Regions from separate parts of the Bacillus sp. NPDC077027 genome, predicted to be linked through region 1. Evidence: riboswitches for the same ligand, from Rfam matches in the RefSeq annotation. Region 1 holds a riboswitch; the other holds the start of a gene.

Region 1 (6,186 bases):
CCGTTAAAGCAAAATTTGTCGTCAATAAAAAAACCTTTTGTTTGGCTTCATTTAAAAAAAGTGCGATGCCGAACAGAGGAAGCAAAAAGCTGAGCGGATTCACAAATAGTAGCCATTCATGAAACAAATGGGCTGTTCGAATGTTGAAACCAAACTTATAAATGATGTATGTTTTCATCCACATAAAGAGGATGGAGTACACTAAAAACCACCGGTCTTTGAAAAAGTCTTTCATCTATGTAGCTCCTCATCATCGAAAATCAGCCTGTATTTCAAAAAAAGCGCTTAACTTAAAACTACTAAAAAATTGCTCATTGATCAAATCATATCTTGTTTTTTGTTAAAACTCTTTGTTAAGAGTGGAATGGAATGGGAAGACCGCATAATGATGCGATGTAGTAAAACGTCACGATTGTGAGTGCTGCTAAAACAGCTTGTTCACCTGCACTACCTGTTTTCACATAAAGAGGAAGTCGTACTTTCAAAGTGGCAGGAAACAATAATTTAATGCCATTGACTGTTGCGGCATCAAGCAATAGATGACTTGCCATCCCAACTAGTAAACCTATCTTTAAGTTATCACTGGGAATGTATGTCGTAGCGATGAAATAAATGATGAGCATAAACAATAAACTATGCGTAAATGTACGATGACCGAATACGCTGCTAATGAGTGATGATAACAGAGGGAATTTTCTGCCGATTTTGCTTTTCGTATGACATAAATCTGGGATCAATGCACCAATTGCGCCAGAAGATGTAGCAATTATTGGATCTAATCCATAGTAATACGAAACTGCTGTACAAGCAGCAATCCCACCCATGATATGTGTTTTTCCTGTCATGATGCGTACTCCTGTTCTATCAATAGTCCAAATTAACACTATAACAAGGCTTGATTGTTTCAGCAAGGCTTATTTCACTAAAGAATAACATAAAACACTTTGGTTATATGGAAAAAAAAACTATAATAAAAAATGAGGATTTTGACATTAACAATAAGGATGCGATTGGGATGAGCAATGCTGAATTATTAAAAGAAATCGTTCTTGTACATTATGAAGTCAGTAGGAAGTTGAATCGTAAGTTACTTGAATTAGAAAAAGATATCACTCCGCCACAAATTTATGCACTCTCCATGTTGATTCAAGGTAAAGTGACGAATGCAGAGGACTTGAAGCAAAGACTTTCCTTAAATCCAGGTGCGGCATCCATTGCCTTAAACAAGCTATGTGAACATGGGTATATCCAAAGGGAAAGAGATACAGAGGATCAGTCCGTCGTTCGTCTAGAGGCAACGGAAAAAGGAGTTGCTATCTATGAGAAGCACACCTATCTTTTTGGTAAGGTCGTGCAACATATGATGGCAGATTTTTCAGAGCAAGATTTAAAGAACTTCCTTCATTATTTGCAAAAGATGAGGGAAACCTTTCAGGATTGATGATGTATTTCGTCTGCTTTGTATAAAGAATGGATTCAACGCACACATTATAAAGGCAATTCCAATCAAGAAAAAGGGGTGAATTGACTTGTCATTCTTTCAAAAAGATAAAAAAGCTAAAAGTGAAAAGGAACATAAAGAAGTGAATCAATTGCTAGAGGAAGCGAGTAAAGAACTAGCCGGAGACCCACTTCAAGAAGCGGTACAAAAAAAGAAAAACAACAAATAGTCATTAAGAACAGGCAGAGTGAAAAATCTCTGCCTTTTACTATGATTTCCCTTTGACAGATCAGTGAATGTTTGGTAACCTTCGTGTAGTAAAAATGAATAGAAATCCTCACGCTATGTCTCAGTGAGGTAGAGGTTGCGCGGATGATGAGTCACACATGGGAGAGATGGGATCAATGATCATGTGAAAAAAGGCATCAGCGCCGAAGTGTAGAGAAGCTCCACCTTTCTTTATGCTGGGTCTGCATTGAATAAATGCAGGACTGCCGCGTCTTAGATAACGCGGAGGGCTATCCGGAGATCAAGGTGTATGTTATTGAAAAGCATGGACTTTTGTTCAGGCTTTTTTATGTTCTAAATGACTTTAAAAAGGGTATGTTACGAACATCTCGCCATTCGTATGAACATAAGAACTGCATTCAATTGCTTGACAATATATCAATGTAGATACTGCCGGGTCTGGTCCAAAGTGAATGAAAACGGAGGTACAGAAATGGAACAGACAAAGAAATGGGGATTTTGGTTACTAACGGCGTTTGTCGTTGGGAATATGGTGGGGTCAGGCATTTTCATGTTGCCAAGTACACTTGCCCAAAATGCTAGTCCTTTAGGCGTGACAATGGCTTGGCTTGTGACAGGTGGCGGTGTACTTATGATCGCACTTGTATTTGGGCATCTGTCTATGCACAAGCCTGAATTGACGGCTGGACCACAAAGCTACGCAAGAGCACTTTTTAAAGATCCCAAAAAAGGGAAAGCTGCTGGATTTACAATGGTGTGGGGCTACTGGGTGGCAAGCTGGATTAGTAATGTTGCCATTATTACGAGCCTTGCAGGGTATTTAACAACCTTTTTGCCGATTTTAACAGTAAAGCAAGTTGTCTTTACCTTTGGAAAAGAAGCAATCACACTAGGACAGCTTATGACTTTTATTGTGTGTACACTGCTCTTATGGGGAACGCATTTAATTTTAATCACAAGCTTAAATGCTGCGAGTAAATTGAACTTTATGACAACTTTTTCAAAGGTTCTTGGTTTCGTTCTATTTATTGTGGCGGGACTGTTTGCTTTTCAAACGGCATTGTTTGAGCATTTTTATTTTCCTGTAGAATTATCGGGAGAAGGAACACTTGATCTTGGAGGCCAAGTCCATCATGCAGCCATCTCAACATTATGGGCATTTGTCGGTATTGAATCTGCCGTTATCCTATCTGGAAGAGCTTCTTCACAGCGGGATGTGAAGCGTGCAACCATTACAGGTCTGATCATTGCACTTTCTATCTATATGATCATTACGTTAATTACAATGGGTGTTTTGCCACATGACCAACTCCAGGGCTCAGATAAGCCATTTGTGGATGTGCTTCAACTCATTATTGGGAATGCTGGTGGCATTGTCATGGCATTACTTGCAATTATTTGTCTATTTGGCTCAATGTTAGGTTGGATTTTGTTAGGTTCTGAAGTACCGTATCAAGCTGCAAAGGCTGGTGATTTCCCAGCGGTGTTTGCTAAAACGAATAAAAAGGGAAGCCCAGTAGTTGCGCTGACGTTGACGAATATGATGTCTCAGTTGTTCATTTTTTCGGTCATGTCACGTACAATTAATGAAGCATTTACGTTCCTAACAACATCTGCGACACTCGCTTATTTGATCCCATATATTGTATCTTCTATCTACTGCCTAAAAGTCATATTGAAGGGAGATACGTATGAGATGCAAAAAGGGAATCGCGCAAGAGACGGGATCATTGCACTCATTGCAATGGGATATTCAACTTGGGTGATTGTATCAGGAACTGCTGATGTAAAAACATTCGGTTTAGGAATCGGACTGTTTTTAGTAGGGATATTGCTATATCCGTTTATGTCTAAAAAGTTTTCAAGTGAAGTATCATAAGTAAAAAAACGTTTCTCCATTTCTGGAGAAACGTTTTTTCATGAAGAAGTCGTTAGTTTTTCAACAATAAACTCAAGTTGACCTTCTAGTGAAACAGGATCGTTGAAGAAATAGCCGATAGGATCAGTCTCAAAGACTTGTTTGTTTTTCACGGCGGGTAGTGACTTCCAAATGCTGCTATTGTATACATTGTCACCATTGTTCTTTGATGCGCTCCATGGACCAGTGAAAATATAATCACCAGCGAAATCAGGAAGTTTTTCAAGAGAAATATTGGCATAACCGATACCACTATCAATCGCTTCTTTTTTCACTGCCTTTGGTGCATTGAGCTTTAATTCGTCATAAATGATCTCTCCGCCACGTCCATACGTGTTGCCGAAGATATAAATACCTTTGTCATATGGAGAGACGATAGAAACGGTTTTGTTACCAACCGATTTTTTCACTTTTGGTTCGACTTCTTTGATTTTTGCGTTCCAATTTTCAATCCATTCATCAGCCTTTTTCTCGTGACCAGTCATTTTGCCAAATTCCTTTAATTGATCCTTAAAAGAGTATTGATTGTATGTAATCGCAACAGTTGGGGCGATTTGTTTATATTTGTCAAAATTCTCATCTTCTGCCCAAGCAATAATTAAATCAGGATTCAGTACCGCGACCTTTTCAACAGAAGGTGTTTTCCCAAGGTTTTTCACCTCATCTGTTTTGCCTTTATAAAATGGGTTTCTAAAGATGGGTGATGTTGTGGCAATCGGTGTAATGCCAACCGTGATGAGATCACCATAGTAACTCTCAGCAAGGAGCACAACCTTTTTAGGGTATTTAGGAAGATTCACTTCTCCCTTTGCGTCTTTATATGTAATGGTTGTTGCCTCATTCTTTGATTGAGTAGATGGTTGATTGGAAGTATTGCCACAAGCTGTAGCAAAGGTCATGAGTGCCACAAAACAAAGAAATAGAAACCGATTTTGTTTTTTCAAGGTGTTCGCTCCTAGTTATAATTTTACTGATAATGATTCTCATTGTTGGTAAAATTGTAACATGATGATAAAAGAATTGCATTGTAATTTTGTCAAAATCTAGTCAAATAATACAGAAGAATGATCTTTCTCTGAAAAATACGAAAAAATACTTAGAACAGGATTCCAATTGGCGAAGAAAGTGATATACTAGATGTCGATATTGATAATCATTATCAACGAAAACAATAGAAGTAAACAGAAAGGAAGATATGGCTTTTGGGCGCACAATCAAAAAGACAGCCTGATTCCAATGACGATTCAATTGAAATTGTCACAAAGCCTCTTGGAACAGCAGCTGTTCTCATCTTAGGAATAATTGCATTAGCATTTGGTCTTTTTTCTTCAGTTTCTCTTGGAGCGGCAAACATCCATTTAAGTACTGTATGGGAAGCTGTTTTTCATTTTGATCATAGTAGTACATCACATCAAATCATACGAGAATTGCGACTTCCACGAACAATTGGAGCTGCACTTGTAGGCGCATTTTTGGCGATATCAGGTGCTATCATGCAAGGAATGACACGCAATGCACTGGCTTCTCCTGAAATTATGGGTGTGACCAATGGATCAGCATTTGCCATTGCTGTCGCATTTGCCTTTTTCCCAGGCCAAACTTCTTTTTCTTTAATCCTTTGGTCATTTGTTGGGGCAGCACTTGGTGCTTCAATTGTTTTTGGGGTTGGAGCCTTTTCTAAAGGAGGGTTAACCCCTGTCAAATTGGCATTGGCAGGTACAGCAGTCGGTGCACTTCTTAGTTCCATTTCTTCTGCTATTGCCATTCGTTTCGATGTTGCACAGGACATGAGCTTTTGGTATGCAGGCGGAGTGGCAGGTGTGAATTGGAGTAATGTGAAAGTCATCGTTCCTGTTGCTGTAATTGGTCTTATTGTGGCAATGGTGCTTGCACGCTCCATCACTGTTCTTAGCCTTGGTGATGATTTAGCAAAAGGGCTAGGACAATACACAAAAACAGTGAAGGTCTTCGGCATTTTGGCTGTCGTTCTAATGACTGGTGCCGCAGTATCAGTAGCTGGCTCAGTCGGGTTTATAGGTCTTGTCATTCCGCACGTGACTCGCTTTTTAGTTGGGGTTGATTACAGATGGATTATTCCGTGTTCAGCAATCTTAGGGGCTGTCCTCTTAATATACGCTGATATTGCTGCAAGACTAATCAATGCTCCGTTTGAGACACCAGTTGGAGCAATTACTGCCATCATCGGCGTTCCTTTCTTCTTATACTTAGCACGACGTGAAAGGAGCGGAATTTAGATGGAAATGGTTCAACTTGCAAAACAAAAGAAATATAAGCGAACAATGCTAATGATTTTCTTAGGCATTGTCATTGTCTTTATAATTAGTTTAAATACAGGAGAAATTCGCATTTCTCCGCTCGACACAATCAAAACACTTTTTGGTTTTGGTTCTGAAATGGATGAACTCGTCTTATTTGAATTTAGGCTTCCGCGAATGGTCATTGCCCTCTTAGTCGGAGCTTCTATCGCAGTATCTGGTGCCATTTGGCAAGGTGTTTCACAAAATGGTCTTGCTGATCCAGGGATTCTTGGTATCAATGCCGGAGCTGGTTTTGCTGT
Region 2 (6,186 bases), on a different contig from region 1:
TGAAGTGATTGGACGAATTTCTAAACATATTTATGGGCACTTTCAGGAGCATTTAGGGCGAGGGATTTACGATGGGATCTGGGTAGGAGAGGATTCATCTATTCCAAACATAGATGGGATTCGAACGGACGTTTTACAAGCACTTAAGAGTCTACATATCCCAGTACTTAGATGGCCAGGTGGTTGTTTTGCTGATGAGTATCACTGGGCAAATGGGGTAGGGACTAAAAGCGAACGAAAGCCGATGGTGAATACTCACTGGGGAGGTAAAGTGGAATCAAATGAGTTCGGTACACATGAATTTATGAGATTGTGTGAGCTGCTTGAATGTGAGCCTTATATTTGTGGAAACGTAGGCAGCGGGTCTGTTCAAGAATTAGCTGAGTGGGTTGAATACATCACATTTCCTAAAGGGACACCGATGTCAGATTGGCGCATCCAAAATGGAAAACATGAGCCATGGCGGTTGAAATATTTTGGAGTTGGTAATGAAAGTTGGGGCTGTGGGGGGAATATGACACCTGAATATTATGCAGACTTGTATAAGCAATATCAAACCTATGTCAGACAATTCGCCGGAAACAATATTTATAAAATAGCTTGTGGTGCCAACTCGAATGACGTGAATTGGACAAAGGTATTAATGGAACGTGCTGCCGGATTTATGGATGGACTCAGTCTACACTATTATACAATTCCAGGTACTTGGGAGAAAAAAGGTTCGGCAATTCAATTCGATGAAACTGAATGGTTCGAGACAATGAAAAAAACATATGGAATGGAACATATCATTGTTTCACATGAGAAGATAATGGATCAGTATGATCCGAAAAAGAGAATTGGGATGATCATCGATGAATGGGGTACATGGTATGACCCTGAGCCTGATACAAATCAAGGGGTTTTATATCAACAAAACACAATGAGAGACGCACTTGTATGTGCACTCCACTTTCACATATTTCATCGTCACTGTCAGCGAATTCATATGGCGAACATTGCCCAAACCATTAATGTTCTACAAGCAATGGTGTTAACGAAGGATGAAAAGGCCATTTTAACACCTAGCTACCATGTATTTGATATGTTCCAAGTACATCAAGAAGAAGAAGCGCTTGAGGTTGATTTTGTTTCCACATCCTATGAACGTAATGGCGAAAAAATCCCGCAAGTTAGCGTCTCTGCATCACGTTCATCTAACGAGGTGCACATTAGCTTTTGTCATCTGCACCCTCATGAGAGAGCTTCACTGTCATTGAAAATAGATGGGATATACCAGGAAGCCAAATCATTTGGAAAAGTCCTGACAGCAGATCGAATGAATGCACACAACACATTTGACGCCCCGCATACGGTTGTACCGTCCGACTTTCATCAATTCTCTGTAAAACAAGACGAAATAACCATTGACCTTCCGCCAATGTCAGTTGTTATGTTGACACTCCACATTTCATAGCACATCGACACGTTTGATTGAGAAAATGTTAGGGCATCATATGGTTAAACAGTTGAAAGGGAGTTATTCAAAATGCTTAGAACCATCCTCATGATCATTGGTGCAATCGTCGTTATTGGGGCGATCATCAGGTTCATCTTTTAAAGACAATGAGATAAAAAATGAATTTCAAGCATTTCATTCGCAAGTCGCATTAGTAGGTGCTATACTAAAAAGCATAATTTACATTGGAGGAATGAATAATGGCAATCGTAAAAGCTACTGACGCAACATTTTCACAAGAAACAGCAGAAGGTGTAGTTATTGCAGACTTCTGGGCACCATGGTGCGGACCTTGTAAAATGATTGCTCCTGTTCTTGAAGAGCTTGATCAAGAGATGGGAGATCAATTGAAAATCGTAAAAATCGATGTAGATGACAACCAAGAAACAGCTGGTAAATACGGCGTGATGAGCATCCCAACTTTACTTGTCTTAAAAGATGGAGAAGTAGTTGAAACATCTGTCGGCTTCAAGCCAAAAGAAGCACTTGCTGAACTTGTAAACAAACACCTATAAAACGTCCAGTGCTGGTAAAATCGAATCATTGATTTTATCGGCATTTTTTGTTTCATTACCTTTACTGATTTGCTGGCGGTTCTCTTTTGAGAGAACCGCTTTTTCAGAATGGAATAAAACAAACGTTCGTGATACACTAGAAGGAGTGAAAGAGGAAAACAAGGACGGATGAGAACATGAATAAGCTAATCAAAGAAAAGCTCTCGGTTTTGCCTGATCAACCAGGTTGTTACTTGATGAAGGATAGGCAAAACACCGTAATCTATGTCGGTAAAGCCAAAATCTTAAAGAATCGAGTACGATCCTACTTTACAGGCTCGCATGATGCAAAAACACAGCGGCTCGTTGGTGAAATCGAGGATTTTGAATATATTGTGACCTCTTCTAATATTGAAGCACTCATTTTAGAGCTGAATTTAATTAAAAAATATGATCCGAAATATAATGTCATGCTGAAGGATGACAAGACGTACCCGTTCATTAAAATTACGAACGAACGACATCCAAAGCTGATCGTGACCCGGAAAGTAAAAAAAGACAAAGGTCGTTATTTTGGACCTTACCCGAACGTGCAGGCAGCAAGAGAAACAAAAAAATTGCTCGATCGCTTATATCCGCTAAGAAAATGTGCGAAGCTGCCAGACCGAGTATGTCTTTATTATCATCTCGGGCAATGCCTTGCGCCATGTGTATATGATATTTCTGACGAAACGAACAAGCAGCTAGTTGATGAGATTAGCCGTTTCTTAAATGGCGGACATCAGCAGATTAAAAAAGAATTAACAGAGAAAATGCAAGAGGCCGCAGAACATCTTGCATTTGAGCGTGCTAAAGAATTCAGAGATCAAATTATGCATATTGAATCAACGATGGAAAAACAAAAAATGACGATGAGCGACCTATTAGACAGAGATGTCTTTGCCTATGCCTACGATAAGGGTTGGATGTGTGTACAAGTCTTTTTTATTAGACAGGGCAAGCTCATTGAGCGAGAGGTCAGTTTATTCCCTATGTATCAAGATCCAGAGGATGAGTTTTTGACGTTTATGGGACAGTTTTATTCAAAAAACAATCATTTCCTCCCAAAAGAAATCCTTGTACCGGACAGTGTGGATCAAGAGCTCATCGAACAATTGCTTGAAACGACGGTACATCAACCGAAAAAAGGCAAGAAAAAGGATTTACTTTTGCTTGCTCATAAAAATGCAAAAATCGCTTTGAAAGAAAAATTTTCATTAATCGAAAGAGATGAAGAGCGGACAATTGGAGCAGTAGAGCGGCTTGGTGAAGCACTGAATATTTATACACCTTACAGAATTGAAGCGTTTGATAACTCAAACATTCAAGGGACAAATCCTGTCTCTGCTATGGTTGTGTTTCAAGATGGCAAACCATATAAGAAAGAGTACAGAAAGTATAAAATTAAAACAGTTGCAGGGCCAGATGACTACGCATCAATGCGAGAGGTTGTACGAAGACGCTATTCGCGGGTGCTCAAAGAACAGCTTCCACTACCTGATTTAATTATTATTGATGGAGGAAAAGGACAAATTAATGCAGCCATTGACGTCCTTGAAAATGAGCTGAACCTATCTGTTCCTGTAGCAGGACTCGTAAAGGATGAAAAGCATCGTACATCTAATTTGATGATGGGTGATCCACTTGAGCCCATTATGTTAGAACGGAATAGCCAAGCCTTTTATTTACTTCAGCGTATACAAGACGAGGTGCACCGTTTTGCAATCAGCTTCCATAGACAGCTTCGAGGGAAAAATGCATTTCAGTCTATTTTAGATGAAGTGCCAGGAATCGGTGAACAGCGAAAAAAGCAGCTTTTGAAAAACTTTGGCTCAGTCAAAAAAATGAAGGAAGCCTCCGCTCAAGACTTTCAACAGATTGGTATTCCACGACAAACTGCGGAACTTTTAGTAGAGGCTTTGAAAAAATAGATTGTGCTTTTCCAAAAAGTTTGTTAAGATGTGACTAATTTCATAAATGTACGTGTTGTATGTTGAAGATAGAGGTGCGAACTTCAATAGTAGGCCTTCAGAGATGGATGGAATCAATGAAGATGGCTGAAAGGGGAGCGTCGCCGAAGCAAATAAAATCCACTCATTTTATTTGCTGGCCCTACATTAAATAAATGTAGGGTTGTCAAGAATCTTTTCTTGGAGGGCTATCTCATTGTGGGCATCTATTGATGGTTGTTTTGAAGCAATGGGAGATTTGTTCTCTCATTGCTTTTTTGTATGCAATGAGGAGCGATCTCAGGTGGTTCTTATCTCTTCTCTCGCACGTGATCATTAAAAAAGGGTGATATAAATGGGTCTTATTGTACAAAAATTTGGAGGAACATCCGTTGGTTCGACAGAAAAAATTCGTCACGTAGCTGAACGTGTTATCGCAGAAAGAGAGGCTGGACATGATGTTGTAGTGGTTGTCTCAGCTATGGGGAAATCGACAGATACGCTGGTGGATCTTGCAAAGGAGCTAACAGACGAGCCTAGCAAACGGGAAATGGATATGCTGCTAACAACAGGTGAACAGGTCACCATTTCTTTACTTGCAATGGCACTAGAGGCAAAAGGATATGAAGCCATTTCCTTTACAGGCTGGCAGGCTGGCATCAAAACGGAAAAAGTACATGGCAATGCACGAATCGTTCATATTGATAACACGCCTATTCAAACAGAACTAGACAAAGGGAAGGTTGTTGTCGTTGCAGGCTTCCAAGGGGTTGCAGATGATTTACATATTACAACGCTTGGTCGCGGAGGCTCAGACACAACCGCTGTTGCCATTGCTGCAGCCCTAAAAGCAGATAAATGTGACATTTATACAGATGTACCAGGAGTGTTTACGACAGATCCACGCTACGTGTCTTCTGCTCGAAAGCTTGCAGGTATCTCATATGATGAAATGCTAGAGCTTGCCAATTTAGGTGCAGGTGTTTTGCATCCAAGAGCTGTCGAATTTGCGAAAAACTATCAGGTCCCATTAGAGGTCCGTTCAAGTATTGAAAATGAAGCTGGTACTTTAATCGAGGAGGAATCATCAATGGAGCAAAATCTAGTTGTGAGAGGTATTGCATTTGAAGATCAAATGACACGTGTGACAGTTTGTGGGCTTTCTAGCGGTTTAACGACCTTATCTACAATCTTTACAACACTAGCGAAACAGAATATCAATGTAGATATCATCATTCAATCTGTGACAAGCACAAGTAAAACATCCATTTCCTTCTCTGTGAAAACGGAGGACCTCTCCCGTACAGTCGAGGTATTAGAAGAGTACAAACATGCGCTTAACTACGAGCAAATTGAAACAGAGAACAAGCTGGCAAAAGTGTCTATTGTAGGCTCTGGTATGGTTTCTAATCCAGGTGTCGCAGCAGAAATGTTTGCTGTATTAGCTGAGAAAAACATTCAAGTCAAAATGGTCAGCACCTCTGAAATTAAAGTATCAACAGTTGTTCATGGAGATGACATGGTCAAAGCGGTTGAAGCATTACATGATGCATTTGAGCTGTCGAAGGTAAGTGCGGCAACCCATTCATAAATAAACAAAAAAGAGATGTGAGAATCAAATGCACATCTCTTTTTAACAGTAAATACCGAGAAAGTAAAAATTAACATGAAAATCTACTTCAGCGCATTGGGGTGGGTTTTTTCAGGTAGCAGACCCTTCTGAAGATGATCGAAGACTGTCATCTTTTGATGCAGCTTATTCGACATATGGTATGATTGAGATGATAACAGATCGACCTGCTTTTCTGAGAACAGGCAATTGACAATGAATAGCCTATAGAAAAAGGCGCGACTAATCGAGAGCCTTCGCCTTTTCATTCAGTATTAACTAGGGTCTTTTAAGTCCCATTTAACGGTTAAAATCACTTTTCCAGCACGTTTTTTCACTTGTTCATATGATTCGGCAATGTGTTCGTTGAGTAACTGGATTTGCTCGGCGATAAAGCCAGCCTCCATTTGAAAACAAGGCTCTTTTTGATAGGTAAGGCGATTCGACACGAGCGGGCCTTCGAGCTCAAACTCAATTTCCTGCTTTTTTGAACGGACCATGGTCAATGTGCCCCAGCCTGCATCATGGAAAAATTCGGGGATTTTCTCCCATGAATCAAGAGGAAATTTACGAGCAAGAATCTTTCCCGCAAAATAC

What was found. A riboswitch is a leader RNA that binds a small molecule or an ion and turns the genes downstream of it on or off. The one in region 1 is predicted to bind lysine.
Region 2: it holds a riboswitch for lysine, as region 1 does, so the genes downstream of both, ACQKEZ_RS01165 (aspartate kinase) here and ACQKEZ_RS06805 (amino acid permease) in region 1, are expected to answer to the same signal.

Annotation. Positions count from the first base shown of each region.
Region 1 is NZ_JBNNIO010000002.1:230,639-236,824, reverse strand. Features, by position in the region: gene ACQKEZ_RS06825 (LTA synthase family protein) at 1-235, opposite strand, end outside; gene ACQKEZ_RS06820 (metal-dependent hydrolase) at 354-845, opposite strand; gene ACQKEZ_RS06815 (MarR family winged helix-turn-helix transcriptional regulator) at 1,016-1,441, shown strand; gene sspJ (small acid-soluble spore protein SspJ) at 1,530-1,670, shown strand; lysine riboswitch at 1,792-1,970, shown strand; gene ACQKEZ_RS06805 (amino acid permease) at 2,163-3,569, shown strand; gene ACQKEZ_RS06800 (iron-hydroxamate ABC transporter substrate-binding protein) at 3,608-4,507, opposite strand; gene ACQKEZ_RS06795 (FecCD family ABC transporter permease) at 4,811-5,863, shown strand; gene ACQKEZ_RS06790 (FecCD family ABC transporter permease) at 5,864-6,186, shown strand, end outside.
Region 2 is NZ_JBNNIO010000001.1:212,275-218,460, forward strand. Features, by position in the region: gene ACQKEZ_RS01150 (alpha-N-arabinofuranosidase) at 1-1,456, shown strand, start outside; gene trxA (thioredoxin) at 1,699-2,013, shown strand; gene uvrC (excinuclease ABC subunit UvrC) at 2,190-3,962, shown strand; lysine riboswitch at 4,024-4,200, shown strand; gene ACQKEZ_RS01165 (aspartate kinase) at 4,336-5,571, shown strand; gene ACQKEZ_RS01170 (YslB family protein) at 5,865-6,186, opposite strand, start outside.